2 regions of the Mycolicibacterium nivoides genome follow, and region 2 is predicted to be linked to the other one. Evidence: riboswitches for the same ligand, from Rfam matches in the RefSeq annotation. Region 2 holds a riboswitch; the other holds the start of a gene.

Region 1 (16,197 bases), 2.9 Mb from region 2:
GGTAGGCCAGTGCGATCGGGTAACCAAGGGTCGGCGACAACGCGCCTGACGTCACCATTCCCACCGCGGCCCCGTCGGTGTTCTCGACGGTGTAACCGGCCCGGGCCGCGCGGCGGGTCGCGCCCTTCAGCCCTACCAGGACACGCGAGACCGGCAACTCGGAAAGTCCTTGCAGCGCATCGCGTCCGACGAACTCCTTACCCAGGCGGACGACCTTGCCCAGGCCGGCCGCATACGGGTTGAGCTCGCGGGTGAGCTCGTGTCCGTAGAGCGCCATTCCGGCCTCGAGTCGCAAGGTGTCGCGGCAGGCCAGCCCCGCGGGCAACCCACCGACCTCGGTGGTGGCCGCCAGCAAGGCCCGCCACAACTCCACCGCCTGCGCGTTGGGCACGTAGAGCTCGAAGCCGTCCTCGCCGGTGTAGCCGGTACGCGCCAACAGCACATCGATACCGGCGACCTGCGCCGCGGTCACCGCGTAGTACTTGAGATGCGCGACCAGTTCCAGCTGCTCGTCGGGCACCAGAGAGCTGACGATGCCTTCCGCCGCGGGCCCCTGAACGGCTATCAGTGCGGTGCTGGCCGACTGGTCGTCGACGTCGGCATCGAATTGTGCGGCCCGGCTCGACAGTTCACGTGCCACGGTGGGGGCGTTCGCGGCATTGGCGACCACCAGGAAGCGGTCGTCGGCGAGCCGGTAGACGACCAGATCATCGATCACGCCGCCGTCGGCATCGCACATGAGCGAGTACTTGGCCCGGCCCATGCCGATCTTGGACGCCTCGCCGACCAACGCGAAGTCCAGCGCCTCGCCGGCTTGAGGCCCCGTGATGGCGATCTCGCCCATGTGGGACAGGTCGAACAACCCGGCGGTCTCCCGGACCGCCTTGTGCTCAGCCAGTTCACTGCCGTACTTCAGCGGCATTGCCCAGCCGGCGAAGTCGGTGAACGCGGCACCCAATCCCCGATGTTCGTCGAGCAGCGGTGAGGCCGGGGTGTGGTTGTCGGTCATGCAAAAACCTCCTGGAGGATCTCGACGGTGTCGGTCTGGAATGCCTCTGGCGCAGGGCACGAGCAGGCGAGGTTGCGGTCGCCGTGCACGCCGTCGATACGGCGGACCGGCGGCCAGTACTTGTTCAGCCGCAGGGACGCAACGGGATACGCGGCGTACTGCCTGCTGTACGGCAGGAGCCACTCGGCATCGGTGACCTGCTCGGCGGTGTGCGGAGCCTGCCGCAACGGGCTGCTTTCGAGCGCCCACTCTCCCGAGCCGACCCGGCTGATCTCGTCGTGGATGTTGAGCATGGCCTCGATGAACCGGTCCAGTTCGGCCAGGTCCTCGGATTCGGTGGGCTCCACCATGAGCGTTCCGCTGACCGGGAAGGACAGGGTCGGGGCGTGGAAACCGTAGTCGATCAACCGCTTTGCCACATCCTCCGCCGTCACTCCGGTGCGCTTGGTGATCTCGCGCAGATCGAGGATGCACTCGTGTGCGACCAACCCGGTTTCCCCGGTGTAGAGCACCGGATAGTGCCCGGCCAGCGATGTCGCCAGGTAGTTGGCGCCCAGCACCGCGGCCTTGGTGGCCGCGGTCAAGCCGTCGGGACCCATCAGTGCCAGGTATGCCCAGGTGATCGGCAGAATGCCGGCGGAACCGTAGTTGGCGGCCGATACCGGCGCCGGCCCGTCCTGCAGCGGGTCACCGGGCAGGAACGGGGCCAGGTGTGAGCGGACCGCGACGGGTCCGACGCCCGGGCCGCCGCCGCCGTGCGGGATGCAGAATGTCTTGTGCAGGTTGAGATGTGACACGTCGCCACCGAACTCGCCAGGTTTGGCAAGTCCCACAAGAGCGTTCAGGTTGGCCCCGTCGACGTACACCTGTCCGCCGGCGCGGTGGACGAGATCGCACACGGTGCGGACATCGGTTTCGTACACGCCGTGAGTGGACGGGTAGGTGAGCATGATCGCCGCGACCCGCCCGTCGTGGTCGGCGAGCTTGGCCTCCAGATCGTCGTGGTCGATGTTGCCGTTGGCGGCCGTCTTCACGACGACCACGCGCATCCCGGCCAGGACGGCCGAGGCCGCATTGGTGCCGTGTGCCGACTGCGGGATGAGGCAGACGTCGCGGTGGTCCTCGCCGCGTGACCGGTGGTAGGCGTTGATGGCCAGCAGGCCCGCGAGCTCGCCCTGGGATCCGGCGTTGGGCTGCAACGAAACCCGGTCGTAGCCGGTGATCTCGGCCAGCCAGGTTTCCAGATTGCCGATCAGCTCGAGGTACCCCGCGGTCTGTTCGGCAGGCGCGTACGGGTGGATACCGGCGAACCCGGGCCAGCTGATCGGTTCCATCTCGGCCGCGGCGTTGAGCTTCATGGTGCAGGATCCGAGCGGGATCATGGTGCGGTCCAGCGCCAGATCCCGGTCCGAGAGCTCCCGCAGGAAACGCAGCATCGCGGTTTCGGATCGATGCGTTTGAAACACGGGGTGCTGCAGGTACTCCGACGTGCGAAGCAGAGCGGCAGGCAACGCGAACGGACGATCGGTGGCCGTCGGCGAAGCACCGAACACCTCGAGCACGCGCCCGACCACGTCGTCGGTGGTGCACTCGTCGCAGGCGATGCCGACATGGTCGGCGTCGACCAGACGAAGGTTGATACCGGCCCGGTCGGCGGCCGCCACGATCTCGTGGGCGGTGCCCGGGACCCGCACCAGCACGGTGTCGAAGAACGAGTCGTGCACGACCTCACGCCCCGCGGCACGCAGACCGTCGGCCAGCGCGACGGCGTGCCCATGGACGCGGGTTGCGATGGCGCGCAAGCCTTCCGGTCCGTGGTAGGCGGCGTACATGGCGGCGACGTTGGCCAGCAATGCCTGCGCGGTGCAGATGTTGCTGGTCGCCTTGTCGCGGCGGATGTGCTGCTCGCGGGTCTGCAGTGCGAGCCGGTAGGCCGGCTTGCCCGCCACGTCGACCGATACCCCGACCAGACGGCCGGGCAGCATGCGCTCCAGACCGGACCGCACCGCCATGTAGCCGGCGTGGGGACCGCCGAAGAACAGCGGCACGCCGAACCGCTGTGCCGAGCCCACCGCGATGTCGGCGCCCTGCTCGCCGGGGGCCGTGATCAGGGTCAGCGACAGCAGGTCGGCGGCGACGGTGGTGAGCATTCCGCGCTCGTGTGCCGCGGCGACGAGCGGGGCGAGGTCGCGCACCGCTCCGCTGGCGCCCGGGGACTGGAAGACGACGCCGAAGGCGTCGCCGGCGGGCAGCGTCCCGGTCAGATCGGCGACCACCACCTCGACGCCGACGGCTTCGGCCCGCCCGCGTATCACCGCGAGCGTCTGCGGCAGGCAATCGGCATCCAGCACCACACGGTTGGACGACACCTTCTTGTTGGCCCGCCGCATCAACAGCACCGCCTCCATCACCGCGGTGGCCTCGTCCAGCAGCGATGCACCGGCGACCGGCAGCGCCGTGAGGTCCTCGATCAGCGTCTGGAACGTCAGCAGCGCCTCTAGCCTGCCCTGCGAGATCTCCGGCTGGTACGGCGTGTAGGCGGTGTACCAGGCCGGCGACTCGAGCATGTTGCGGCGCAGGACCGCGGGGGTGATGGTGTCGTGGTAGCCGAGGCCGATCATCTGAATCCGCGGCTGATTGCGGTCGGCCAGCTCGCGCAGTGCCGCGAGCACCTGCTGTTCGGATCGCGCGGCGGGCAGCCGCAAGCCATCGGTGCAGCGGATCTGCCGGGGCACCGCGCTGTCGATCAACTCATCGGTGGTGGCGAATCCGAGAGCATCGAGCATGCGCCGCTCGCCCACTCGGTCAGGGCCGATGTGTCGGTCGCGAAAAGAGTTGTCGTCGTGGACAATTGCGGTGCACTCGGGCATGAGGCGACTCCGGTTTCGGGCATCGCGGTTACACGATGCGTCGTGAAGTGACACCTCCCCGCTCTGTCCTGAAACCTGAGAGTTTTAGCGCGTTGCGCCTTTCCCCTTCGGTAAGCCCGATCCTGCGATCGCGCTGTTCTCCAGAGTTGTCTCGACACTGCGGTATTGGGCCTGAGAGATTCCCGGGGAGGAGTTGCTCCTACGGCGCCTCCGGAATCGGAGGTTCTCCCACAATGCGTCATCGACGTATTGAGTTATGTGACGGATGCTACTCGATCAAGGCGCCGTGGCCGCAACCTCACCGTTGACGGGCAGATTCGACTGCCGTCCGGCGACCATGAGAGACACGATGTCGAACACCACCGTGGCCGCCGCCACGCTGGTGATTTCGGCGTGGTCGTAGGCGGGCGCCACCTCGACGACGTCGGCGCCGACGATGTTGAGGCCGGACATCTTGCGCAGCATCTTCAGCAGTTCGCGCGAGGTCAGGCCGCCGGATTCGGGGGTGCCGGTGCCCGGGGCGAACGCCGGGTCGAGCACGTCGATGTCGATGGACAGGTACACCGGGAGGTCGTCGACCCGGCGGCGCACCACGTCGACGGCCGCGTCGGTACCGATCACGTCCAGGTCGCCCGCCCGGATGATCTTGAACCCCATGCGGGCGTCGTCGTCGAGATCGATCTGGTCGTAGATCGGGCCGCGGATGCCGACGTGGATCGAGTGATCCTCGATCAGCAACCCCTCCTCGAACGCCCGGCGGAAGATCGTGCCGTGCGTGACCGGCGCGTTGAAGTAGGTGTCCCAGGTGTCCAGGTGCGCGTCGAAGTGGACCAGCGCGACGGGGCCGTGCTTGGCGTGCAGGGCACGCAGGTTCGGCAGCGCGATGGTGTGGTCACCGCCGATGGACACGATGCGGCGGTCGCCGCCGGCCAGAATGTCGGAGGCGTGGTCCTGGATCTGCTGGCAGGCCTCGGCGATGTTGTACGGCGTGACGGCGACGTCTCCGGCATCCACCACCTGCACGTGCTCCAGCGGCGCGACACCCAGTTCGACGTGATAGCCGGGACGAAGGGTGCGCGCGGCCTGCCGGACCGCCATCGGACCGAACCGGGCACCGGGCCGGTAGGAGGTACCGCCGTCGAAGGGCACGCCGAGGATCGCGATGTCGTAGTCGGACACCTCATGGATGTCGGCGATCCGGGCGAAGGTGCCCTTCCCGGCGTAGCGCGGGACCTGGGTGGCGGGCAGTGCGCCGATGATGCCGTTGTGCGTGCTCATCTGTGGTTTCCAGCCTTTCGACTCGCCGGGTGTTGACAGTCAGCATCACTCCCGGCGCACACCCGTAGCGAGCAGATAATGCCCAAACACTGACGAGTGCCTTTGAGCAATCGCACAAGGGCCTAGCTCACGCGCACCCGCAGGTCTCCCCCACCCGCAACGCGGGCACCAGGCCGTCCCCGGCAACCGGGGCATCCCCGAGCAACAAGCCGAGCGCCTGACGCGCCAAGGCATCGACGGGTTGCTGCACCGCGGTGAGCCGCACCTGCCCGTAATCGACGGCGCTGCCGTCGAAACCGACCACCCCGACGTCGCCGGGCACCCGCAGTCCCGCATCGCTGATCGCCCGGATCGTGGCGGCCGACTGGCCGTAGGTGCCCACCACGAACGCGCGCGGGACGTGTTCGGCGCGACGCAGAAACTCCCCGACCGCGCCGTACGCGCCGGACGGGGTGAGATCGGTCCGGATGAGCGGGAGGTCGTGCCCGACGACGGCGGCGACTCCCTCGAACCGCTGTTGCACGGTTTCGCGGTCACCGTGATGGACGTCGTCCTCGGTGAAACCGCCGACGAACGCGACGTCGCGACAACCATGGACATCGAGCAGGTGCCGGGCGACGAGTGCGCCGGCATTCACGTGGTCCACCCCGACGATGTCGGCTTCCACCTCACCGCGGATGTTGTGCATCCACACCACCGGAATACGTTCCTGCCGACACAGATTCGCCGTTCCGGGGGCGTTCGCCGCCCCGACCACCAGCAGTCCGTCGACACCGACTTCGGCGAACGCGGCCGCGAACTCAAGTTCACGTTCGGGGTCATAGCCGGTGTTGCCGATCAGCGTCAGGTGGTCGCGTGCCCGGGCTTCGATCTCGATCCGCCCCACGAACTCACCGAACAGCGGCAGCGTGAGGTCGGGGACCAACAGCCCGATCTGCCGCCATCGCCGCGACCGGCGCAGCGCCCTGGCCCGTACATCGGGCCGGTAGTTCAACTCGTCGATCGCACTGATCACCTTGGCCCGCAACAATTCCGATACCGGACGCGGGCCGTTGTTGAGCACATAGCTCACCACCGCCGTCGAGGTGCCGGCGCGGCTGGCCACGTCAGCCAGTGTCGGACGTTTACCACTCACAACGGCTGGACCCTCCGCTCGTAGATGACAGCTCGAAAGAGTTTGAATCACCTCGATTGTGACGGTTCCGCCCACGCTTCGCCTGCTTACGCTAATCGATTAGAACCGTAACGAGGAGGACCCGTGGTTGTAACCGGACGTTGGTGGAGTAACTGACATGGCATTTGTACGTCCCAGCGGAGTCAGCTACCTCGATCCCGACCTTGTCCACGACAGCTACATCCTGTTCACCGGCGCCGACGGAACCACCCGGGTGATCGACCTCAACGGCACCGTGGTGCACGAGTGGCCGTATGCAGGTGTTCCACCGCGCATTGTGGATCCTGCGCTCAACGACGGGCGCCTCGGCGACGTCGGGGTGCAACTGTCCGACAGCGGCGACGCCCGCGGCGGTATCTACGCCAACGGCACCGTCGGCCAACTCAACTGGGATGGCGAGATCGTCTGGGAGTGGGGCACGCAGGCACCCGACGGTGCGGCCCGGCAGAACCACGACTGGGAACTGTTGCCCAACGGCAACCGCCTGATCCTGGTCACCGTTCCCCGCGTGGTGCCCGGTCTCGGTGAGCACACCGTGGGCGATCAGGGCCTTTACGAAGTCACACCCGAAGGCGAGATCGTCTGGCGGTGGCTGGCCGGCGATCACCTCGACGAGTTCGGATTCTCCGAGGCCGGATGGGAAGCCCTGCGCCACACCGTCGCTCGTGACCCCGACGATCCCTGGGGATACCTGGAGATGAACAGCGCCAAAACCCTTGGGCCCAACCGCTGGTATGTGGATGATCCGGACTCCGTCTTCCACCCCGACAACATCCTGATCAGCTTCCGCAAGGCCAATATCATCGCCCTGATCGACAAGTCGTCCGGAGCCATCGCCTGGAAGCTGGGTCCCTACTACGACGCCGAGTTCGGCGCCCAGCATCAGCGGATCAACGTGCACAAGGTGCCGCGCCCGGTCGATCAGACCTCCGGTCAGCACAACCCGCACATGATCGCCGCGGGCCTTCCCGGTGCGGGCAACATCCTGGTGTTCGACAACCAGGGCGGCGCCGGATACCCGGCCGCACCACTGGGCATCTACGCCGGATCCCGGATACTCGAGATCGACCCCGCTACCAAGGAAATCGTGTGGCAGTACACCGCTGAAGACTCAGGTCTGCCCACCTGGACGTTCTTCAGTTCGTTCGTCAGCAATGCCCAGCGACTTCCCAACGGCAACACCTTGATCACCGAGGGGATGCAGGGGCGGTTGTTCCAGGTCACCCCCGACGGCGATGTGGTGTGGGAGTACCACAGCCCGCACCAGGGCTACGGCGTGGCCGGTGAGCCCGAGGTCAAGCAGACCAGGGTGCCCGGCGTCGACCGGCTCACCCGGACCGCGCTGGTGTACCGGTCGCAGGCCGTGCCGTTCGACTGGGTGCCCGCGGGTACCTCGCGCGAACCGCTGCGCGCAGTGGGAACTGAATCGGGAAGCCGTCCATGACAGCCGGTTTGGCGGTCCGGACACCGGCCGCGAGCGCGGGCCGATACCCGGGCCCGGCCCGGGTGCGGTCGGCGTTCGCGCGGTTGGGTGTCCTGGGTTGGACGGTCGCCGGCCTGGGGATCGCCGCGGCGTTGTGGTCGCTGATCGTGGCGACCGGGCGGTTCCCGCGGCAACTGTTCCCGAGCGTGCCGGAGATCCTCGCGGCCGGGCAGACCCTGTGGACCGAGGGCCTGCTGGCCGACGACATCGTCGCCAGTTTGCGCAGGGCGGCAGTCGGTTTCGCGATCGGTGCCGCCGCCGGGATCGTCGTCGCGGTGTTCACCGCAACCACCAAGGCGGGGCGCAACCTACTGCAACCGGTGCTGCGGGTGTTCTCGCCGATCCCGACGATCGGCCTGGTCCCATTGGCAATCCTGTGGTTCGGGCTCGGCGAGAACAGCAAGCTCCTGGTCATCGCGCTCGGCGTCTTCGTCCCGGTATGGATCAACAGCCATTCCGGGTTGGCGAGCACACCGGTCGACTATCTGAAGGCCGCCCGCTGCCTGGGGGCCGGCCGCTGGCAGACGTTGTCCAAAGTGGTGCTGCCCGAGGCCGCCCCCGATATCGCATCGGGCCTGAGGGTGGGGGCCGCGATGGCGTTCGTGCTCATCGTGGTGGCCGAGATGACCGGTACCACTGCGGGTATCGGCTACCGGATCTCCCAGGCACAGCTGTTCTCCCAGGCCGATCGGCTGATCTTCTGCCTGATCATCCTTGGCATCGTCGGCGCGCTGTGCGACCTGCTGGTCGCCTCGGTCACGTCCCCGTTCACCCGTTGGGCTCAAGAGGAGCGCTGATGGCCATCCAGACCCACGAACTCGTGGTGAAGTTCCCCGGCAAGCAGGAGCCGACGCTCAAGGGCATCTCCCTGACGATTCCCGACGGGTCGTTCTCCGTCCTCGTCGGCGCCTCCGGCAGCGGCAAGTCGACACTGCTGCACTGTCTGGCCGGGCTGATCACCGCGACCGCGGGCACGGTGACCGACAGTGGCGAGGCGGTCACCGCACCGCATCCCCGACGCGGCGTCGCATTCCAGCGCGATGTGCTGTTCCCGTGGATGACCGTCGCCGACAACATCGACTTCGCCCTGTCCGCCCGGAGGCTGTCAAAACCCGAGCGCCGGAACACGATCCACGAACTGCTGGACTTGGTGGGCCTACATGACGAGGTGGCCGCACAGCGCCCCGGTGAATTGTCCGGCGGTATGCGGCAACGGGTCAGCATCGCCCGGGTGCTGGCCGGGGAGCCGACGGTGATGCTGATGGACGAACCGTTCGCGGCGCTCGACGCACTCACCCGGCTGCGCATGCAGGATCTGCTGATCGATCTGTGGACGCGGTTGAACCGCACGATCGTCTTCGTCACGCACGACATCGACGAGGCGATCCGGCTCGGCGACACCGTCAGCGTGCTGCGCGACGGGCAGATCGCCGATCAGATCACCAACCCGTTGAGCCGGCCCCGGCCCGCCGACGCACTGGCAGACCAGCCCGGCTACAGCGAGATCCGCAAGACCCTGCACCACCAGCTCGGCATCGACCACGCCGTGCACTGATCCCCTACCCCCACAAAGGAACCCATACCGTGAAGACTCCTTTCCGGCGCATCGTCGCCGCAGCGGTTGCCGCTGCCGCACTGGCTGTGACAGGCACCGCCTGCACCGACTCGGGTACCGCGAACGCCGATCAACTCACCGTCGGGTTCGTCGTCGACCCATCCTGGGCGCAGGTCCCCGTCGCCGCCGACACCGGCCTGTTCGACAAGCACAACGTGAACGTCAAGGTGGTGAACTTCCAGTCCGGCGTGGAGGCACTGCAGGCCGCGGCCGCCGGTCAGGTCGACATCACCACCGCCGCCGATGTGCCCACCTCGACCGCGCTGACCCGCACTCCCACCCTGCGGGTGATCGCCGACGGTTCCCGCTGGGAAGGCTCGCGTATCGTCGCCCGGCGCAGCGCGGGCATCAACACCGTCGCGGATCTGGCCGGCAAGTCGATCGGCACTCCACTGGGCACGAGTGCTGCCTACTACGTGTCGAACGCCCTGGCGCAGAACAACATCAAGGCTGAGCTTGTACAGGTCGCCCCGTCTGCGATCGTCACCGCCGCCACCCAGCGCAATGTCGATGCCGTATCGATCTTCCAGCCCTACCAGGCGCAGACCATCAAGGCCCTCGGCGACGACGCCGTGGCCCTGACCGGCGGAACCTACAACCAGCACAGCCTGTTCGTCGCCACCGAATCGGCCGTCTCGACCAAGGGCAAGGCGATCACGGCCTTCCTCGCCGCACTCGGCGACGCGGGCACTGCCCTGTCCCAGCACGACAAAGCCGCCACCGACGCCGTCGCCAAGGCCACCCAGCTGGACCCTGAACTGCTCGCCACCGTGCTCGGCGAGTTCGACTTCACTCTCCAGCTGAATCCGGACCTGGCCGACAAGCTGGCCGAACTCGGGGCGTGGGCCAAGACCCAGAAGTCCATCGATCCGGACACACAACTGCCCGACTACGCGAAGTTCCTCGACAACCAGTTCCTACCGGAGCCGAGTAAGTCCTGAGCACTGTCGCGGTTTCCACAACATCACCCGCGCTTTTCAGCCGTTCGCGACAAGCGGGCACCGAGCGCGCATAGCTACCGTTTCGCCGAGTGAACACAGCCACGTCTACCACGACGCGGCGAGCAGGCGCCTGGGTCTTGGCCCACCTGGCCCAACGCCTGCTGCCGCTGGTCCCCACCCCGCGCAGCTTCAGTTCCGCAACGCGGTCCGTCGCCCCACCGGAGGTCGTCGATGTCGCGACGCGCCACGGCGCTGTCCGGTGCTTCATCTATTCACCCCACCCAGAGGCCGCACTCGCCAAGACCGGTCCGGACGGGCCACCAGTCAACCTGCACCTGCACGGCGGCGCCTTCATCGTGCGCAACCCACGGCAAGAGGAATACATCGCGCACTACATCGCGGCAGAAGTCGGAGCGGTGGTGGTCTTGGCCGACTACGCCACGGCGCCCCAGGTGCGGTATCCGGTGGCCGAAGAGCAGTGTTTCGATGTGGCGTCGTGGATACGCTCTGAAGCCGTCGGCCGCGGCTGGGACGCGGACCGGATGTCGGTGACGGGGGCCAGCGCCGGCGCGAAACTGGCCGTCAATGTGTGCCAACAAGCCCACCGCACAAGCGATGTCATGTTTCGCGCCACAGCCTTGGCCTTCCCGGTCCTCGACCTCAGCCGCGCCGACCGCACCTCGGTCAAGACGCGTCCCCGCATATCGCGCAGAATCCAGCGACTGGCGATCGACGCCTACCTCGTGGACACGAGCTGCTCGCGAGAGGCGCTGGCCTCCCCGTTGTTCGATGACGAGCTGGCAGCCGCGATGCCACCGACACTCATACTCACCGGCGCACTCGACACGCTCGGACCAGAGGGCGACGAGTTGGCGGCACGACTGTCCAGCGCGGGCGTCCCGATCACCCACCATCGCTTTCCCGGCATCGACCATGGCTTCGCCAAGTCAGAAGCACCTACCGCTCACGACGCGATGGAACGCATTGCCGCCCATCTCAACCGGCACCTGCGGTGAGAGTCGGTTAGCGCGTCGCGACAACCCAACACCTACATGTTGGTGCGTTCGCACGAGCGGGCGGACCCGTCGCCTCCTTAGCTTGCTTCTATGCCTAGAACTGGATCCCGACTCAAGACCGCCGACCTCACCGATCGAGTTGTGGTGGTCACCGGCGCCGGCAGCGGTATCGGCCGCGAGGTGGCGCTGTTGTGTGCCCGGCGGCACGCCCGCCTGGCGCTATGTGACATCAACGAGGCAGCGCTCGACGGCACCGCCGGAATGGCTGAGAAGCTGGGCGTCGAGGTGCTGACCTATCAGGTCGACGTGTCCGATGCCGATTCGATGATTCGGTTCGCGCACGCGACCTTCGAACATTTCGGCCAGGTCGACCTGTTGGTCAACAACGCCGGAGTCGGTCTGGTCGGGGGCTTCCTGGACACCAACGTCAAAGATTGGCAATGGTTGATCAACATCAACCTCATGGGTGTGGTGCACAGCTGCGATGCATTCTTACCCGGCATGATCGAATCAGGGCGCGGCGGCCACGTCGTCAATCTGTCCTCGGCCGCGGGCCTCCTGGCCAATCCCCAGCTGACCGCCTACAGCGCTACCAAGTTCGCGGTGCTCGGGTTGTCCGAAGCGCTGCGCATGGAGCTGAAGCCGCATGGCATCGGTGTCACCGCGGTATGCCCCGGCATCATCAACACCGCCATCACGCAGAACAGCGTCATCCGCGGCGCCGCGGATGTTGACGCTCGGCGCAAGCACCTCGTGTCGACCTACCAGAAGCGCGGGTACACCCCGGAGCGCGTCGCAAAGAATATCTTGCGCGCAGTCGCCCGCAACCGCGCCGTGGCGCCAGTCGCCTCGGAAGCACATGTGATGTACGTGCTCTCGCGCACCGCGCCACCGCTGGCCCGTTGGCTCGCGGCACGCGCGGCAGAATTTTCCAAGTGACAAACCATAATTGAGGACGGGACATGAAACTGAACGGCCGCAGCGCCCTGGTGACCGGAGCGACGGGTGGCATTGGCCGTGCCATCGCACGCGAACTCGCCGGACGAGGCTCCGCACTCACCGTGACGGGCCGACGCGAGCCGGCACTACACAAACTGGTCGACGAGCTCGGACCGCCCGCCTGCGCCTTGACCGCTGATCTCAGCCGCCTCGACGAAGCGGACGACCTGATGGACCGTGCCGGCGAGGTGGACATTCTCGTCGCCAACGCGGGCGTCGGTATCCCGCAGGATCTCACGATGCTGAGCGACAGCGAGATCGAGGAGGCGGTGCGCGTCAACCTGCTGGCCCCCACCGCACTCGCGCGTGCGGCGGCGATATCGATGAAACGCCGCGGCCGGGGCCACATCGTCTTCATCTCGTCGGGCGCCGGCCTCATCGCGACGCCGGGGAACGGCGCGGTGTACACCGCCACGAAATGGGGATTGCGCGGGCTGGGACTTGCCCTACGCCAAGAGCTGCACGGTACCGGCGTCGGCGTCTCCACAATCTTTCCCGGCCCGATCCGTGACGCCGGGATGCTGGCGGACACGGGAGTCACCCTTCCGCGAGCATTCGGCACGAGTTCGCCCGACGATGTCGCGCGGGCAGTCGCCGGGGCGATCGAGCGCGGCACCCCGGAGACGACGGTTGCGTCGGCCGGCGTGCGGCTGCTGGCCGGGATCGGTTTCGTCGCACCGGTTCTGATCGGAGACCTCGCGCGCCTGGCCGGCGTCGGGCGGGTTCGCGACGCCATGCTCGGGCGCCGGTAACACGGGCGCCGGCACGAGCACGTCGATCAGTTGGCCGGCCGCAACGAATCGGCCTGCGCGGGAACCGTCGTTCCGGAAGCGGAGGTTTCGGCGACGACGTCGGCCAGGGCCAGTGCGACGCGCAGCTCGAGCGTGCGCCGCTCCAAGGACCTTCCCAACAGCTCCTCTGCCTGCCGGATCCGATAGGCGACCGTGTTGTCGTGGACGTGAAGTCGTTTGGCCGTTCGTCCGCGACTGCAGTTCTCGTCGAGATAGGCGCGCACCGTGGCGGCGAGCCGTCGCGTGGTTTCGTCCGCCGCACCCAGTGGCCCGAGCTCTCGTCGCACGAACTGCCGCGCCTGGTCCAGGTTGGCTGTTGCGATCGCCCTCAGCACGACATTGTCGTAACGGGTGACACTGCCGGCCGGGCGGTCGGCGAGTCGCGCGACACGTTGCGCCTCAACCGCTTCCACGTAACTGGAGCGAAACCCCGCGATGCCCGGTGCCGGCTCGCCGATCGCGACGCGTACACCCGGCGCGTTGGCCGTCCGAAACCGCAACTCGTCCAATACTTTCGATGGAATGTGACTGTGTGAGCTGATCCAAGCCGCGGTCGACAGGATTCCGAGCGGATGCACGAGAGGCTTCTGATTGCCGATCGCGGAGGCGATATCGCGGATCGCGGACTCGAGAATGGCTTGTGTGTTGCGGCCTTCTTCATGGGATTCGAGCCATGCGATCGCGGCGACGTGGACCCGGCGGACATCGTGGCGGAGTCGCCGCGTTGCCACGTCGGTGTCGATGGGTTCCCCGGCCAGGATGGTGCCGATGGTCTCGGCCTGGCTGGCGGCGGCGCTACGCAACCAACGGTCACGCTCGGCGGTGTACGCCGCCTCTACCAGGCACAGCGCGGCGTCGACATAGGCGAACATCCATGCGCCACCCAGCTCCGATGCCAGGCGCAGTTCCTCGGCGTTGCTCGCGTGCCGCTCAACGATCGCGTTGAAGTGAGTCGACGTTGCGGCATGCGCGAGACGATAGCTGCGCATGAGCGTGGTGAGCGGTATGCCGTGTTGTGCCCCATCCCGCGCATAATCGAGAGTCGGCGCCTGCAGCTGTGTCGCCTGGGCGGGATCGGCCCCAGCCGACAACACCTGACCGAAGTCGCGAATGCTCGCCTCGGTGCTCGCACGATTGACCTCGAGGGCCTGTTCGTTGACGAGTAGGTCGGCGAGCCGCGCCTGCGTGTAATCGTTCACCGCTGCTGAGATTTCACCGGCACGGTCGATCAATTCGGCAGCGGCAGGACGCAACACCGCCCGCCACACGCGCTGCTGCGCGTCATCCTTCACGCCCGCCCAGGCCGGCTCCATGCAGTGCACGGTAGCGCCCGCCCCGACCGGCGGTGCGCAAATTGAACAACCACCCGGCACAGCGTTGGCGCACGCAGACAAGAGAATGCCGCCCCCACCGGCGGACGATCTTCGCATGCGACAACTGACCAGCCTCGACACACAGTTCCTGGCCATGGAGAACGACCGGGTCCAGGGCCACGTCAGCGTCCTCGGCATCTATGACTCCCACACCGCATCGGGTGAACCCCTTGATGCCGCACTGGTTCGTGGGCTGATCAGCGAACGTCTGCACCTGCTGCCCACCTTCCGCTGGCGCCTCGCCCAGGTGCCGTTCGCGCTGGACTACCCGTACTGGATCGACGACGGCTCGTTCGACATCGAGTACCACGTCCGCGAGGAGGCGCTGCCCGCACCGGGCGATCAGCGTCAGCTCGCCGAGCAGGTGGCGCGAATCATCGGCCGCCAACTCGACCGGGCCCGCCCGCTCTGGGAGGTGTACGTCATCCACGGACTCGACGACGGCGGCGTGGCGGTGCTGACGAAGATGCACCATGCCGCGGTCGACGGAGTCTCCGGCGCCGAGGTCATGAGCATCCTTCTCGATGACACCACCGGGGGCGGACGCGAGCCGGCACCCACCATCGCCGCGGAAAACTACCCGTCGGAGGTGGAGATGCTCGGCCGCGGTCTGCTCGGACTGGCGAGCCAGCCGCTGCGGGTCCTGCGCGCCGGCCCCACGGCGCTGCCGCATCTCGACGACGTCCCGACGATCCGTCATCTGCCGGGAGTCAAGGCCATCGCGCGCAGCAGCCGGCTGGTCAAACGCGCCCTGCGACCCGGCGCCGGCGGGCCGGGCCTGCGGGGCAGCGATGTCAACGCGCCCCGGACCAGGTTCCAGGCACGGGTGTCGCCGCACCGCCGCGTCGCATTCGGCTCGATGTCGCTTGCCGAAGTCAAGGCCGTCAAGAACGCCCTCGGCTGCACCGTCAACGACGTCGTCCTGGCGATCTGCACCGCAGGGCTGCGATCCTGGCTCGACAAGCAAGGTGAGCTGCCCGATCAACCCCTCGCCAGCTTCATCCCGATGTCGGTACGGACGCCCGAGCAGCAAGGCACCTTCGGCAACCGGGTCTCGGTGATGATCACCGAGTTGCCCACCGATACGGCGGATCCCGTCGAGCGCGTGCGCCGGATCAACGAATCGATGCACGCCGCCAAGGAACGCCAGCGTGCGCTTCCTGCCTCGCTGCTGCAGGACGCCAACCACTTCATCCCGCCCGCCCTGTTCGCTCAGGCGGCCCGGTCGCTGTCGCGGTTGGCCGGCATGCGTGGCCTCAATCAGCCGGCGAACGTGATGATCTCGAACGTCCCCGGACCGGCTACGCCGCTGTATCTCGGTGGCGCGCGCCAGCGCGCACAGTTTCCGGTTTCCGGAGTGCTCGACGGTATCGGCATCAACATCACCGTGATGAGCTACCAGGATTCACTCGAGTTCGGAATCGTCGTGGACCGCGAACTCGTCGATGACCCGTGGCCGATCCTGGCCGCACTCGGCGACGGCCTGGAGGAGCTGCGCAACGCCACCCAGACGCCGAAGCCCAAGACCCGGAGCCGTCGGAAGGCGACGTCGTGATCGGAAACATGTTGGGCAGCAACAGCATGGATGACTATCCGCTCACACTGACGAGCATCGTGGACCGCGCTGAGCGCTTTTACGCCGACGTGG
Region 2 (16,197 bases):
CCGACGCCGCCGTTCCCCGCAACGACCGGCAACTGAGCCGGGAGCACCAGATCGACGCCGAGCAGCCCGGCTGCATCCACGCCGCCATGGACACCTACAAATGGGCCTACAAACTGGGCCCTCTGGTGCCTTCGGAATTGGTGATGGACGCGCTCGATCTGGCGGCCGACGCGCGGGCACTCGACATGTGTGCCAGCCCATACGACTTGAAGCGCTATGGTTTCGAGCCGATCGCCATCGAAACACCGGCCGGGCGTGCCGAATACGTCAGGGCCCAACAGCGCATCGCCGAACGGGCGGCTCCGTTGCGGGTCACTCTGGCAAACAGGTGTGAGCAGTTGCTCACCAGGCTGGACGGCTGAAAGGCCGACGTTACCAATGGGTAAGCTGGATAAACGGCAGGCATCGCACGGTGCCTGGAGCCGAGGGAGGAAACGCGCATGACCAATCGCGTGACTGTCGGAAACCTGCGCGTCGCGCAGGTGCTGCACGACTTCATCACGAACGAGGCACTGCCGGGCACCGGCGTCGACCCGGACAGCTTCTGGTCCGGCGTGGACAAGGTCGTCGCTGACCTCACCCCGAAGAACCAGGACCTGCTGGCCCGTCGCGACGATCTGCAGGCGCAGATCGACAAGTGGCACCGCGCTCACGTGCTGGAGCCTGTCGACCCCGACGCCTACAAGCAGTTCCTCACCGATATCGGCTACCTGCTGCCCGAGCCCGCCGACTTCACCATCACCACCTCCGGTGTCGATGACGAGATCACCTCGACCGCCGGTCCGCAGCTCGTGGTGCCGATCCTCAACGCCCGCTTCGCGCTCAACGCCGCCAACGCCCGCTGGGGCTCGCTGTACGACGCGCTCTACGGCACGGACGTCATCAGTGAACAGGACGGCGCCGAAAAGGGCACGGGCTATAACAAGGTCCGCGGCGACAAGGTGATCGCCTACGCGCGCAACTTCCTGGATGAGGCTGTGCCGCTGGCCGCGGGCACCTGGGCCGAGGCAACCGGTCTCAAGATCGTCCACGAAGACGGGGCCGGCCAGTTGCTCGTCGAGTACGGCGACGGGCTGTCCTCCGGCCTGGCCACTCCCGAGCAGTTCGTCGGCTACACCGGTGAGCTGGGGCAGCCGCAGTGGTCCGTGCTGCTGGCCAACCACGGCCTGCACATCGAGATTCTGGTCGACCCCGACTCCCCCGTCGGCTCTACCGACCCCGCAGGCATCAAGGACGTCGTGCTGGAATCCGCGATCACCACGATCATGGACTTCGAGGACTCCGTGGCCGCCGTCGACGCCGACGACAAGGTGCTCGGCTACCGCAACTGGCTGGGCCTGAACAGGGGCGACCTGGCCGAAGAGGTCGCCAAGGGCGGCAAGACCTTCACCCGCGTCCTCAACCCCGACCGCACCTTCACCACCCCGGACGGCGAGGGTGAGCTGACCCTGCCCGGACGCAGCCTGCTGTTCGTGCGCAACGTCGGTCACCTGATGACCAATGACGCGATCATGGACGCGGACGGCAACGAGATCCCCGAGGGGATCCAGGACGCGCTGTTCACCGGCCTGATCGCCATGCACGGGCTCAAGGACGATGAGGCGAATGGCCCGCTGAAGAACAGCCGCACCGGATCGGTCTACATCGTCAAGCCCAAGATGCACGGCCCCGACGAGGTCGCCTTCACCTGCGAGCTGTTCGGCCGCGTCGAGGATGTGCTGGGCCTGCCCGGCGGCACCCTCAAGGTCGGCATCATGGACGAGGAGCGTCGCACCACGGTCAACCTGAAGGCCAGCATCAAGGCCGCTGCCGACCGCGTGGTGTTCATCAACACCGGCTTCCTGGACCGCACCGGCGACGAGATCCACACCTCGATGGAGGCCGGACCGATGATCCGTAAGGGCGCCATGAAGGCCCAGCCGTGGATCAAGGCCTACGAGGACAACAACGTCGACGTGGGCCTGGCCACCGGCCTGGCCGGCAAGGCCCAGATCGGCAAGGGCATGTGGGCCATGACCGATCTGATGGCCGACATGGTCGAGCAGAAGATCGGTCAGCCGAAGGCCGGTGCCACCACCGCGTGGGTTCCCTCGCCGACCGCCGCCACCCTGCACGCGATGCACTACCACCAGGTGGACGTCGAGGCCGTGCAGAAGGAGCTGGCCGGCAAGAAGCGCGCCACGATCGAAGATCTGCTGACGATCCCGCTGGCGGATTCCTCGTTGACCTGGTCGCCCGAGGAGATCCACGAAGAGGTGGACAACAACTGCCAGTCGATCCTGGGCTACGTGGTCCGCTGGATCGACGCCGGTGTCGGCTGCTCGAAGGTTCCCGACATCCACGACATCGCGCTCATGGAAGACCGCGCCACACTGCGGATCTCCAGCCAGCTGCTGGCCAACTGGCTGCGTCACGGCGTCATCACCGAAGAGGACGTCAAGGCCAGCCTGCGCCGGATGGCCGCGGTCGTCGACGAGCAGAACGCCGGCGATCCCGACTATCTGGCGATGGCGCCCAACCCGGATGCCAGCATCGCGTTCGGCGCGGCGCAGGAGTTGATCCTGGCCGGAGCTCAGCAGCCCAACGGCTACACCGAGCCGATCCTGCACCGCCGCCGCCGCGAGTTCAAAGCGAGCACCGCCGGGAAGTGATTAGACTTCGGCGGGTCCGGATGACTAGTCGGCGCGAGACGTACAGGGGTTAGGAATGGGCAGGCACAGCATTCCCGACCCTGAGGATGCCCCCGACGGGCCCGACCACGGGCCCGTCGGTGACTCCGGTTACTCCGGCGAGTACGAGCGTCCCCGCGGCGACCAGTCAGGGCGCGCCGGAGACGAATTCGACACGCCCGGGCGTCAGGTCGATCGCGGGTACCGGGATGCGCCCGGGTACCTCGAAGGGCCTGACTACCGGGACGACCGGGGGTACCGGGCCGAGCCCGATTACCGCACGCCCCAGTACGCCGACGGTGACGACGACTACGAATCCGACTATCGCGATTCGGAGTACGCCGATTACGAAGAAGCCGAGTACGACGAAGGCGACTACACCGGGGACGACGAGGGCTACGAAGACGAATACGTCGACGGCTATCGCGGCAAGTACGCCGATGCCGACGACGGCTATGCCGCGGAGTACGCGGGCGAGTATTCCGACGGCGACGACTACGCCGACGATCAACCGACCGCGCAGTTCGGCGCGGTTTCCGAACCGCCACCCCCGGCCACCCCGACGAGTCGCCAGCGCGGCGACTGGGACGGTGAGTGGACCGGCAGCCACCGCGCCGTTCAGTCCGGCCGCAGGGGTGTCAGCATCGGCGTGATCGTCGCGCTGTGCACCGTGGTGGCCGTGGTCGGCGCGATGATCCTGTGGAAGTTCTTCGGTGACGTACTCGCCGGCCGCAGCGATGCCGCGGCCGCGCGCTGCGTCGACGGCGAACTCGGGGTCGCCGTTATCGCAGACCCGACCATCTCGTCCCGCATCGAGGGATTGGCCAACACCTACAACGAGTCGGTCAGCCCCGTGGGTGACCGCTGCGTCAAGGTGCGCGTCCAGTCCGCCGATTCCGACCGGGTGGTCAGTGGCTTCGCCAACGCGTGGCCGAGCGAGCTCGGCGACCGTCCGGCGCTGTGGATTCCGGCGAGCAGCATCGCCGAGGCGCGACTGGAGGCGACGGCCGGCGCCAAGACGGTCAGCGACAGCCGCTCCCTGGTCACCTCACCGGTTCTGCTCGCTGTCCGTCCGCAGCTCAAGGACGCACTGGCACAACAGACCTGGGCCACCCTGCCGCAACTGCAGAGCAGCCCGGCCGCGATGAACGCGCTCAAGCTACCCGGTTGGGGCACACTCAAACTCGCACTGCCGACCCACAGCAACGGCGATGCCGCCGCCTTGGCCGTCGAGGCCGTCGCCGCGGCATCTGCCCCCGCGGGCGCACCGGCGACCTCGGGCATGAGCGGTGTCAACAGCCTGCTCCGCGGGCAGCCCAAACTCGACGACTCCGAGCTGGGAACCGCCATGGACGCGCTGCTCAATGCCTCCGATCCGGCGACCGCGCCGGTGCACGCGGTGGCCACCACCGAACAGCAGATCTTCCAGCGGGGCACCTCGCTCGACAACGCCAAGTCCTCGTTGGCCGGCTGGCTGCCGCCCGGACCGACCGCCACCGCCGACTACCCGACGGTGCTGCTGGCCGGAGACTGGCTGGAGAAGGAACAGGTCACCGCGGCCAACGAGTTCGCCCGCTATCTGCGCAAGCCGGAGCAGCTGGCCGAGCTCGCCAAGGCCGGGTTCCGCGCCGAGGGAACGACGCCGCCGTCCAGCGACGTCACCGGCTTCTCCCAGCTCGCGGCGCCGCTGTCGATCGGTGACAACACCATGCGGGTGACGCTGGCGAACTCGACGGCCGCGCCGTCGGGAAATCCGGCGGTCACCATCATGCTCGACCAGTCGATGCCCACCGAGGAGGGCGGCAAGTCCCGGTTGGCCAACGTCGTGGCCGCGCTCGACAGCCGGCTCAAGGCGATGCCGGACACCGCCTCGGTCGGGTTGTGGACCTTCGACGGCACCGAGGGCCGCTCCGAGATCTCGACCGGGCCGTTGGCAGAACCGGTGAGCGGTCAACGCCGCTCCGATGCGCTGACCTCGACGCTGGACGAACAGTCCGCGTCCGGTGGCGGTGCGGTGTCGTTCACCACGCTGCGGATGCTCTACACCGAGGCACTGTCGAAGTACCGTGAGGGCCAGACCAACTCGATTCTGGTGATCACCACCGGGCCACACACCGATCAGAGCCTGGACGGGCCCGGGCTGCAGGAGTACATCCGCGGCGCATTCGACCCCGCGCGCCCGATCGCGGTCAACGTGATCGATTTCGGCAGCAGCTCCGACCGGGCCACCTGGGAGGCTGTCGCACAGGCCAGTAGCGGCACCTACCAACACATCTCCAGCTCGGCCTCACCCGAGTTGACCACCGCCGTCAACACCCTGCTGGGCTGATCCGCGATCAGGCGATGTCACACGTCACGGTTAACGTGGCGCTGTGACCGCGTACTGGATCAACACGATCACCCGGGCGCATGTACTGCGGGGCGTCGCCGGAGGCTTCACGCAGGCCAACCACGGGAAGGCCGACGGGGTGCGTCGGCTCAGTCGTGGTGACGAGATCATCTTCTACTCACCCAAGTCGGACTACCCCGACGGAGCTGTGCTGCAGACTTTCACGGCCCTCGGAACAGTCACCGACGACGAGCCCTACCAAGTCGAGATGAGTCCCGACTTCCATCCGTACCGACGCCATGTGGCATTCGCCGACTGCGTCGAGACACCCATCCGGCCACTCATCGACGAACTCGATTTCATCGAGGACAAGCGCCGTTGGGGCTACCGGTTCCGGTTCGGCCTGTTCCGCATCGACCGACACGACTTCGAGCTCATCCGTTCGGCGATGACACCGTCGCCCCGATAGGGGCGGCACAACCGGCAGCCGCAGGGGCCGTCAGGCGAACGCCTCGACCGGCGGGCAGGAACACACCAGATTCCGGTCACCGTAGGCGCCGTCGATGCGCCGCACCGGCGGCCAGACCTTGGGACGGAATCCCTTGCCCAGCGGGTAGGCAGCCTGCTCGCGGGTGTAGGGGTGGTCCCAGTCGGTCACCAGCAGGCACTCGGCGGTGTGCGGGGCGCCGCGCAAGGGGTTGTCGTCCACCGACCACTCCCCCGAGCCGACCCGGTCGATCTCGGCGCGGATGGCGATCATCGCGTCGCAGAACGCGTCGACCTCGGCCAGGCTCTCGCTCTCGGTCGGCTCGACCATCAACGTGCCGGCCACCGGGAAGCTCATGGTCGGTGCGTGGAAGCCGTAGTCCGCCAGTCGCTTTGCCACATCGTCCACGGTCACGCCGGTGGCCTTGGTGATCCCGCGCAGGTCGAGGATGCACTCGTGGGCGACCATGCCGTTCTCGCCGGTGTAGAGGACCGGATAGTACTCGTCGAGCCTGCGGGCCACATAGTTGGCCGACGCGATCGCGGTCAGGGTCGCCGCGCGCAGACCTTCGGCGCCCATCATCCGGATGTAGGCCCAGGTGATCGGCAGGATCGACGCCGACCCGTACGGTGCCGACGACACGGTGTGCTCATCGGGCAGTTCGTCGGCCAGCGGATGGCCCGGCAGGAACGGAGCCAGATGCGACCGCACCGCGACCGGCCCGACACCGGGACCGCCGCCGCCGTGCGGGATGCAGAACGTCTTGTGCAGGTTCAGATGGCTGACGTCACCGCCGAAGCGACCCGGCCGCGCCAGGCCGACCAGCGCGTTGAGGTTCGCGCCGTCCACATAGACCTGTCCGCCCACATCGTGCACCGCCGCGCAGATGTCGGCGACGTCGTGCTCGTACACCCCGTGCGTCGACGGGTAGGTGATCATCAGCGCCGCAACACGATCCGCGTGTTCGGCGATCTTCGCGCGCAGGTCGTCGAGGTCGACGTCGCCGTTCTCACGGCACGCCACCACCACGACGCGCATGCCGGCCAGTGCTGCCGAGGCCGCGTTGGTGCCGTGCGCGCTCGACGGGATCAGGCAGAGGTCGCGATCGGTGTCTCCACGTGAGACGTGGTAGGCCTTGATCGCCAGCAATCCGGCGTACTCGCCTTGCGAACCGGCATTGGGCTGCAATGAGATCTGGTCGTAGCCGGTGATCCCGGTGAGCCAGCCCTGCAGATCGGCGATAAGTTGGCGCAGTCCCGGGTTGTCCGATGCCGGCGCGAACGGGTGCTGACGGCCGAACTCGGGCCAGGTGATCGGCTCCATCTCGGCGGCCGCGTTGAGCTTCATCGTGCAGGAGCCCAGCGGAATCATGCTGCGGTCCAACGCGATGTCCTTGTCCGCCAGCGCCCGGAGATAACGCATCATCTCGGTCTCGGTGCGGTACTTGTTGAACGCCGGGTGCGTGAGGAAGTCCGAGGTCCGCGTCACGATGCCTGCCGACACCGGTTCGGCGGCGGAGACACCGAACGCCTCCACGACCGCAGCCACATGCGCATCGGTGGTCGCCTCGTCGCAGGACACCGAGACGTGATCGGCGTCCACACGCCACAGGTTGATCCCCTTGGCCTTGGCGGCCGCGACCACCGCGTCGGCGCGTCCGGGAACCCGGGCCAGCACGGTGTCGAAGTACTTGTCGTGCACCAGCGCATCGCCGAGCGCGCCGGCGATCGCCGAGGCGTGGCCGTGTACGCGGCGGGCGATGGCAGTCAGTCCCTGAGCGCCGTGATAGCTGGCGTACATCGCGGCCATCACCGCCAGCAGCACCTGTGCGGTACAGATGTTGCTGGTCGCCTTGTCCCGGCGGATGTGCTGCTCGCGGGTCTGCAGCGCCAGGCGGTAGGCCGGCGCGCCGTCGGCGTCGACCGAGACGCCGACCAGCCGGCCCGGCAACTGCCGGGCGTGCTTGGCGTGCACGGCGAGATAGCCGGCGTGGGGTCCACCGAATCCCATTGGCACGCCGAACCGTTGGCTTGTTCCGAAGGCCACGTCGGCGCCGATCTCGCCCGGCGGCGTGATCACGGTCAGTGCCAGCAGGTCGGCACCGACGGCGACGAGCGCGCCACGCTCATGGGAATCCGAGACCAAGCTCGCCCAGTCCACGACACGCCCACTCGCTCCGGGCAGCTGCACGATGACACCGAAGAACTCGCCTTCCGGAAGTCCCTGGCGCAGATCGGCCGTGACGATCTCGATGCCGAGCGGCTCCGCCCGGGTGGCCAGCACGGCCGCGGTCTGCGCGTACACGTCGGTGTCGACCAGGAGCCGATTCGCCTTGGACTTGGTCGCGCGGTGCATCAACGTCATGGCCTCGGCCGCGGCGGTGCCCTCGTCGAGCATCGAGGCGTTGGCGACCTCGAGTGCGGTCAGATCCGAGACCATGGTCTGGAAGTTCAGCAGGACCTCGAGACGGCCCTGGCTGATCTCGGGCTGATACGGCGTGTACGCGGTGTACCAGGCGGGGTTCTCAAGAATGTTGCGCCGCAGGACGGCGGGAGTGAAGGTGTCGAAGTAGCCCTGACCGATCATCGAGACCGCGGTCGTGTTGGAGTCGGCCAACGCGCGCAGCTCGGCCAGTGACTCCTCCTCGGTGGCCGGCGCGGGCAGACCCTCCAGCCCCGGGGCGACACCGCCGGACGACAGCGCGTCGAGGATGCCCGCCGGAAGCGCCTTGGCAGCGAGCTCGTCGAGGGATGCCACGCCGATCACTTCGAGCATGGTGCTCACGGCGGAGGCGTCCGGGCCGATGTGACGATCGGAGAAACGCGATTGATGCTGGTCGGACACGACACTCCCCTGAGGCGCAGACGTGCTCAGACGTCCTAGGCGTCCCTCTCCCTCTGTCGTCGACCCGGTCCGGGCGCCTGAGAGATTCAGTCCCGGTACAGGACTTTTCCCCATGGGCGGGTGCCCAGCGGGCACCACTTTCCAGAGGCATCGGGGCCTGGCGCGGTCCTGGGTGCCTGAGAGGTTGACGGAGAGGTATTGCTCCTTCGGCGTCCGTGGCTGGCTGTCACGAAGCTCTCCCGCGCGAGGGCGATGCGTCCCTCATCTTACCGGGCATCCACCGGCTTCTCCGCATAGCCGCGAACCGACGCGCAGGTGCCCCGCATCACCGGATACGGGGCACCTAGGTGTCTGGTCGGGAGGGAGGGTCAGCCGATCTTGCGGTCGCGGCTTTTGCGCCGCGACGCCAGCTCATCCTCGGGGGATGGAATGGACTCGCCGCCGTCGGCACGCTCACCCGGGAAATCGGCGATGGTGCCGGTCAGCTCACGCATGGCGCCGGATACCGCGATGCCGAACACGCCCTGACCGCCCTGCAGCAGGTCGACAACCTCTTCGGCCGACGTGCACTCGTAGACCGTGGTGCCGTCGGAGAACAGGGTGATGTTGGCCAGATCCTGCACGCCGCGCTGGCGCAGGTGGTCGACCGCGACCCGGATGTTGTGCAACGAGATACCGGTGTCGAGCAACCGCTTGACGATCTTGAGGACCAGAACGTCCTTGAACGAGTAGAGGCGCTGGCTGCCCGAACCGGCCGCGCCCCGGATCGAGGGAACCACCAGGGAGGTACGCGCCCAGTAATCGAGCTGCCGGTAGGTGATCCCGGCGATCTGGCACGCGCTGGGACCGCGGTAACCGACGAGTTCGTCAGGAACCGAATCGTCGGGGAACAGCCCACCCTGCACGGGTTCGCCAGCCGGCCTGACAGGCGGCTCCGCGCCGCTCCCGGTGGTCAGATCCAGCTCTTCCTGCCGTGGCGTGTCACCCACTGTGAATCCTCTCGCCGTTCGAACTCGCCCGCGTCGTACTGCTACGTCATGTACCGCGGCCACCTGTGCCGCGGCGGTTTGCTGCGAGCTCGAATGTGTCGAGCATACGCTTCCCGCCGAGCCCTGATTGCCCGCTGTAGAGAAAGTATGGCGCCCGAATTCCTGCCCGATTGGCTCCCGCGCCGCGTGTTGACACCGGTATGCGCACTTGAGACGTATCCGTGATCTGCGACGGCGCAGCGGCGCGGGCGGCGGTCATGTGGCCTTGAAGTCGTCCGGTGAAACGCTGTCCAGGAATTCCTTGAACTTCTCGACCTCGTCCTCGCGGACGGTGCCGGCGGCCTCTTCGTCGTTCTCGTCGGGAATCAGCAGGCCGGCTTCGGCCAGCACCGCCTCCTCCACGTAGATCGGGACGCCGACACGCAGGGCGATCGCCACCGAATCCGAAGGCCTGGCCGACACCTTGATGTCACGGTCGAAGATCAGGTCGGCGTAGAAAGTGCCTTCCTGCAGGTCGACGATCCGCACCTCTTTGAGCGAATGCCCAAGGGCGGTAATGACATCTCGGATCAAGTCGTGGGTGAGCGGCCGGGCGGGTTCGACGCCCTGCTGTTCCAGCGCGATCGCGGCAGCCTCCGACTGCCCGATCCAGATCGGTAGGTAGCGATCGCCGTTGGATTCCCGCAAAAGCAACACGGGCTGGTTCTGCGGCTGTTCCACCCGAATGCCGACCACGCGAACCTCAGCCATCTGTGCCTGCCCTCCGCACCGCCGTGCCGTTTCGTCGAATCTTCGTCCGTCGCACCGTCCGCCATCACCACATTGCCAGGGGTCCCGACGTAGACGAACTGGCCGTCAAAACGAGTCTAGTCCTCAGCGATCCAGAACGTCGCGTACGGCGGACTTGATGAGCGACGTGTGCAAGGTGATCGCCAGGGCGGCCACCTCACGCGCCAGATCGTCGGCGCGGTCGCGGGCTCCGGCCTTGCCCGCCTTGCCCACCGGGCCCGCGATCTGGGCGATCAGGTCAGATTGCCGGTCCGCCGCGGAGCGGAACGCCCGCAGGTGTCGGGGCTCGACACCGTAGTCACCGAGGGCGCGCGCGCACTGCGCGATCACCACGGAATGTTCATCGAAAAGCCCGGCCGGCCCGGCGGTGATGATGCCGTTGCGCACCAGCGCCCCCAGCATCTCGTCGTCGATGCCCGACCGGGCCAACAGATCTTCACGGGACAGCCGGACCTGGGGCGGCGCCACCGCTGAAACACCGGCAGCGCCGTCCGCCGAGCCGTCCCCGCCCTCGGATACCGGCACCAGACGCGGCACGCCGTAGGCGGATCCCACCTGGGGCAACTCACCGTCGGGTTGAGCGTCCAGCTGGGCCTTGATCACCTTCAAGGGCAGGTACTGGTCACGCTGGGCGGTCAGGATGAACCTCAACCGCGCACAGTCGTACGCCGTGAACCGCCGGTACCCCGACGCGGTGCGCTGCGGCGTGACCAGTCCCTCTGCCTCAAGGAATCGGATCTTGGAGATGCTGATGTCCGGAAAGTCGCCCCGCAGCAGGTCCAGCACTGCGCCGATCGACATCCCGGCCAGTGCAGGTCTGTCGGGGGCAGTCATCGGCTAGCTGGCGGAGCCGCTGTCGTCGTCAGACCGGGGACCGGTGAGGAACACCAGCCGGAACTTCCCGATCTGCACCTCGTCGCCGTTGGCGAGAACGGCCGAATCGACCGGCTCGCGGTTGACATACGTTCCGTTGAGGCTGCCGACGTCGACAACCTGGAACTCGCCGCTCTCCAACCGGAACTCGGCGTGTCGCCGGCTCACCGTCACGTCATCGAGAAAAATATCGCTGTCCGGGTGGCGCCCCGCCGACGTGGTCGGCTGATCGAGCAGAAAACGCGACCCGGCGTTCGGTCCGCGCTTGACGACGAGCAATGCCGAACCCGCGGGCAGGCCCTCGACACCGGATACGGCGCCTTCGGTACCGGCCGCTGCGGGCGCATCCAGTTCGTTCAAGAAGTCCGCGCGGAAAACCGATGTGGTTTCCACCGTCACGTCCTCCGACTGGTCGGCCCCCAAATTGCTGTCCTTGTCCGTCACCCGCTGCTCCTCACTGGCTGCTGTGGCGTTGCCCGGCGTGGCCCCAGCCCATCGTCGGTCTCATGTCGACCGTACCGCGCATCAGGCATCGTTGGGTCCACCACCGCCGGATCCGATGGGGAAGATATCTGCGCGCCGGGCACGGCCCAACCGGTCTTGGCGACCGGCCGTGGAAACCCTAACAATTACTTACTCGGTCACGGCGGCGCGGTAGCCGTCCGCGTCGAGCAAACCGGCGAGGGCGTCCTCGAGCGTGCCCTCCTCGAGCCGCAGATCGACGAGCCAGCCTTCGCCGTAGGGGTCGGAGTTGACCAGCTGCGGGCTGCCGTCCAGATCACCGTTGACCGCAACGACTTTCGCCGCGACGGGGGCGTACAGGTCCGACACCGACTTGGTCGACTCGACCTCGCCGAACGCATCGCCCGCGGCCAGCTGGGCACCGACGTCGGGCAGCTGCACGAACACCACATCGCCCAGGGCGGACTGCGCGTAATCGGTGATGCCGACGCGCACCGTGTCGTCACCGGTACGCAGTACCCACTCGTGCTCCGAGGTGTAGTACAGGTCGGCTGGGATCTCGCTCACGGCGCTCCTTTGGTTGTCGGGCGATGGGTTGCTGGACTCACTTGACGGGCTGAGCGTATTGGCGCGGTTTCGGTTGCCGCAAGGCGGTGACGTCGACACGCTCGGCTTGTTGTACCACCATCGTGCCGCCTACGCGCTTGACGCTGTCCATTGCCCCGCCGGGAATGTTCATCGCGGCCGCCAGCGTCGGCGGATCCCCTATCGCCAGAACAGAATACGGCGGCCGCAGGGTCACGTCGTCGGCGGTGAGCGCCCCGGGCGCACCGATGATCCAGGTGTCCAGGCCCACCCGCACCGCGGATTGCTGATCGCCACCGCGGATCTCGATGGCCTCGGCCCCGGCGGCACGCAGCTCGTTGATCACATCGAGCATCGTCTCGGCAGGCACCCCGGGCGCGTTGTCTTCTATGGTGAGCGTCACTCCGGGACCCGTCGCAGCCACGGTGCCGATCTGGATCGACAGCGCCTCCAGCCGGGACTGCGCGTTCTCGATCGCGGCCTGATCGCTGCTGCCGGAGGCCTGTAACTGCTGCAGGGTCCGCTGCAGATCGGCCACCTCGGTGTTGAGCGAGCCCTCACGTTGCTGCAGAGAATCCAGCAGCACCAGCAGATCCGCCGGCCGGGCAGTCTCCAGCGAATCTCCGGACTCGTTCTGGCGAACCTGTGTGACGATCGCCATGCCCAGCAGAATGCACAGCAACACCCCGAGGGCGCCGAACATCAGCTGCGAACGGCTGCGGCGCGCGATGCGAAGATTCCGGAACCGGCGTGGCGAGACATCCGCGGGCATCTCATGGCGGCCGTGGTGCTCGGCATGGTGCTCGGCGTGATGTTCCGGCTGCGCTTCCGGCGGCGCTTGTTCGGCCTGCGCCGCGGGCTGGGCATCAGGCTGCGCTTCGGGCTGGTCCGGCTCGGGGGTGCCGACCGGCTTGTCCGGTTCGGGCGGGGGCGGAGATTCGGGTTCGCTCATGTCAGGCGCCGAACAACCTGCGCCGCAGCGCTGCGGCGTTGCCGAAGATCCGGATGCCGAGGACCACGATGATCGCCGTCGACAATTGGGTACCGACGCCCAATTGATCGCCGACGTAGACGATCAACGCGGCGACCAGCACGTTGAACACGAACGACACCACGAACACCTTGGCGTCGAATATCCGCTCCAGATAGGCCCTCAACCCGCCGAAGACCGCATCGAGTGCGGCCACCACGGCGATCGGAAGATACGGCTCGACGAACTCGGGAACGCTCGGGTGGAATACCAACCCGAGCACGATCCCGACGACCAGTGCGACGATCCCGATCATCTAACGGTCAATCCTGTGCACGTCAGGCCTATCCAATCTGTTTGGCGAAGTTGACATCTCGTACCGATACCGCGGGCACGGTCAGCCCGTCGCCCGCACTCACGTTCACTCCGACCCCGTAGGAGGTCTCCAGCAGCCGCAGCCGCTGCAGACCCGGAGTGCGATCGAAAGTATCGGCCATCCCCTTCGGCGGTCCGATGGCCACAATGACATACGGACTCGTGATCGGCTGGTTGTCGACCAGAATCCCTCCGCCCGCCTGGCGGATCGTGACACCGGCACCGACCCGCACGCCGCCCACCGAAACCGCCTCTGCCCCACTGGCCCACAGCGAGTTCACCACCAGCTGCAGATCCCGGTCGAGGATGATCTGCTGACCACCGGCAACGCGTTGTTTGGACACGTCGCTCAGATCTTTGGACAGACCGGGGTCGGTGACCGTGACGGTCAGCCCGGGACCGATCATCGGAATGGCCGCGGCTTCGATGTTGGCCGTGTCCAGGCTGCCGAGCAGACGCTGGCCGTTCTCGTCCATGCCGAGTCTGCTGCGGCGCTCGGCGTCCACCTGATCCACGAGTGCGTCGCGCTCGGAACTGGCCTTGTCAGCACCGATCTGAGCCGCCCGCACCCGGCCTGCCAGCGTGTGCTGGGCTTCCCGGGCGGCCGGGGCAGCGGTCTGGGCCTGACCGGCAGCCACGGCGAACACCGTGGCGATCGCGCCCGCGCCCACCAGCATCCACGCGAAATCGCCGAACCGCCGGCGCGGGCGGTCACCGGCTTCACGAGCTGCGGCTGCCGCGGCATAACCGGGATCGAGATGGTCCGTCAGCAACGACCGCAGGAGCGAGGGCAGCGGAATGCGCTTGGGGGCGTGGGCCTCATGGTCGTTGAGCCCGGCCCCTGACTCGTAGCCGCCCAGGGTGCTCATGACCGGGCGGGGAGTTGTCGCACCACCATCGTCACCTGTATCAGATACAGCACCGCCGACCACAGATACAGCGCCACGCCCCACAGCAGGAAGGCCCAGCCGCAGGCCAGTGCCACCCGGCTCCACGTCGCGTCCCACTGGCCGAGCAGCACCCACGGGAATCCCGACATCAGCGCGAAAGTGGCGGCCTTGCCCAGATACGTCACCGGCAGAGCGGTCAGTCCCCGGCTGCGCAACAGCGGCAGCGTCGCCGCCAGCAGCACATCACGCCCCAGCAGGGTCAACACCAGCCACCACGGCACCACGCCGTACAACGCCAGCGCGACCGGGACGGTGACCATGTAGATGCGGTCGACGAGGGGGTCGAGCAGTTCGCCGAGCCGCGAGGACTGGTTGGCGACCAGGCGCGCGATCTTGCCGTCGGCCCAGTCGGAGAAGCCGCTGAACATGAGGACCGCGACGGCCCACCCGTTGGCATGCGCACCGAACAGCAGCCACAGGAACACCGGCACCAGCACCAGCCGCAGCACACTGAGCGCATTGGGCACGGTCAGCACCCGGTCCGGCCCCGGTGAAGCGGCCCGACTCGTCGCGCTCCTGCCCTCAGGAGCAGGCGCGTGTTCCATGCCTAAAACCTAGCGGAATACGCCCGGCAGACTCAGCGCCGACATCGTGTCGTCGTTGAGCGGATTGTCGTGGACCATGTAGGTCCACGTCGACGTCGGCCGCGCGAGCTTGGACAGATCGATGCCCGGCTCGTCCTCGATCGAGTCCGCCGTGTCGAAGGTCTGCTGCGCAGCCTCGATGGCATCGGCGGCCAGCGACGCGAACGCGTCGACGGCCATCCGGTGGAACTCGTCGAGCGGGTTCTGGCGGCCCAGCGCCCGCAGGTGGATGCTCTCCCGGATGTCGGCGAGGAACGCCAGGTGGTCACACCAGCCCCGGTCCAGGTGATACAGCATGATCAGCCGGCAGATCCTCTCCAGCTTCTCCTCACTGTCCTCGCCGAGGTCCTCGGCCAGCTTGGCGTAGCGCTCCGGTGAGCGGTCTTTCAGCTCCTGACGTGCGGTGTCGGTACGCAGCAGGGTTTCGCGACGGTCCACGATGATGGCGCGCTGCTGCGCGATCAACTGGTTGTAGCGCCAGGTGTTGGCGTGCACGTCGAGCAGCCTGCCCTCGGCGACGCGCTGCGCGTGGTCGAGCAGACCCGCCGCCTTGGGCGCGGTGATCCGGCCGTCCTCGTCGGTCTCGGTGGGCAGCTTGGTGTCGTCCAGGTGAGAGGCCACCACCTCGTCCTCCCAGCTGGAGAAGAACACCGTCGAGCCGGGGTCGCCCTGGCGCCCGGCGCGCCCGCGCAGCTGATTGTCGAGCCGCTCGGTGTGGTGGCGGCCGGTGCCGACGACGTGCAGTCCGCCGAGGTCGGCCACCTTCTCCTTCTCGGCCGAATCGTCGGCCGCGTCGGATCCGCCCAGCCGGATGTCGGTGCCGCGGCCGGCCATCTGGGTGGACACCGTCACCGAGCCCAACTTGCCCGCCTCGGCAATCACAGCGGCCTCTTCGGCGTCGTTCTTGGCGTTGAGCACGACGGCGGGCACGCCCGCCTTGACCAGCCTGCGGTGCAGGTCCTCGGACTCGGCGACGTCGTGGGTGCCGACCAGCACCGGCTGACCGGTCTCGTGCACCTCGGCGATGTGCTCGACGATGGCGTGGTTCTTGGCCGCCTCGGTGAGGTACACCCGGTCGGTCTCGTCCTCGCGGATGTTGGGCTTGTTCGGCGGGATCGGCGACACGCCGAGCTTGTAGAACTGGCGCAGCTGCTCGCCGGCGGCCAGCGCGGTACCGGTCATGCCGCACACCGTCGGGTAGCGGTTGACGAGTGCCTGGACGGTGATGGTGTCGAGCACCTCACCGGTCTCCGTGGTCTCGATGCCTTCCTTTGCCTCGACAGCGGCCTGC

Evidence for each region. A riboswitch is a leader RNA that binds a small molecule or an ion and turns the genes downstream of it on or off. The one in region 2 is predicted to bind glycine.
Region 1: it holds a riboswitch for glycine, as region 2 does, so the genes downstream of both, gcvP (aminomethyl-transferring glycine dehydrogenase) here and gcvP (aminomethyl-transferring glycine dehydrogenase) in region 2, are expected to answer to the same signal.

The regions. Positions count from the first base shown of each region.
Region 1 covers NZ_CP034072.1:5,638,903-5,655,099, forward strand. Annotated here, with positions in the region: gene gcvT (glycine cleavage system aminomethyltransferase GcvT) at 1-1,009, opposite strand, end outside; gene gcvP (aminomethyl-transferring glycine dehydrogenase) at 1,006-3,879, opposite strand; glycine riboswitch at 4,030-4,120, opposite strand; gene speB (agmatinase) at 4,156-5,157, opposite strand; gene EH231_RS27730 (LacI family DNA-binding transcriptional regulator) at 5,285-6,262, opposite strand; gene EH231_RS27735 (aryl-sulfate sulfotransferase) at 6,450-7,775, shown strand; gene EH231_RS27740 (ABC transporter permease) at 7,772-8,611, shown strand; gene EH231_RS27745 (ABC transporter ATP-binding protein) at 8,611-9,369, shown strand; gene EH231_RS27750 (ABC transporter substrate-binding protein) at 9,399-10,370, shown strand; gene EH231_RS27755 (alpha/beta hydrolase) at 10,460-11,386, shown strand; gene EH231_RS27760 (SDR family NAD(P)-dependent oxidoreductase) at 11,477-12,325, shown strand; gene EH231_RS27765 (SDR family NAD(P)-dependent oxidoreductase) at 12,349-13,137, shown strand; gene EH231_RS27770 (PucR family transcriptional regulator) at 13,164-14,489, opposite strand; gene EH231_RS27775 (WS/DGAT/MGAT family O-acyltransferase) at 14,605-16,104, shown strand; gene EH231_RS27780 (long-chain fatty acid--CoA ligase) at 16,101-16,197, shown strand, end outside.
Region 2 covers NZ_CP034072.1:1,649,056-1,665,252, reverse strand. Annotated here, with positions in the region: gene EH231_RS07920 (3-methyladenine DNA glycosylase) at 1-362, shown strand, start outside; gene EH231_RS07915 (malate synthase G) at 441-2,651, shown strand; gene EH231_RS07910 (substrate-binding domain-containing protein) at 2,707-4,998, shown strand; gene EH231_RS07905 (EVE domain-containing protein) at 5,042-5,467, shown strand; gene gcvP (aminomethyl-transferring glycine dehydrogenase) at 5,498-8,329, opposite strand; glycine riboswitch at 8,483-8,581, opposite strand; gene EH231_RS07895 (MerR family transcriptional regulator) at 8,698-9,318, opposite strand; gene EH231_RS07890 (bifunctional nuclease family protein) at 9,574-10,068, opposite strand; gene ftsR (transcriptional regulator FtsR) at 10,192-10,941, opposite strand; gene garA (glycogen accumulation regulator GarA) at 10,945-11,424, opposite strand; gene gcvH (glycine cleavage system protein GcvH) at 11,614-12,009, opposite strand; gene EH231_RS07870 (DUF881 domain-containing protein) at 12,047-12,979, opposite strand; gene EH231_RS07865 (small basic family protein) at 12,981-13,313, opposite strand; gene EH231_RS07860 (DUF881 domain-containing protein) at 13,342-14,241, opposite strand; gene EH231_RS07855 (CDP-alcohol phosphatidyltransferase family protein) at 14,238-14,867, opposite strand; gene secA2 (accessory Sec system translocase SecA2) at 14,877-16,197, opposite strand, start outside.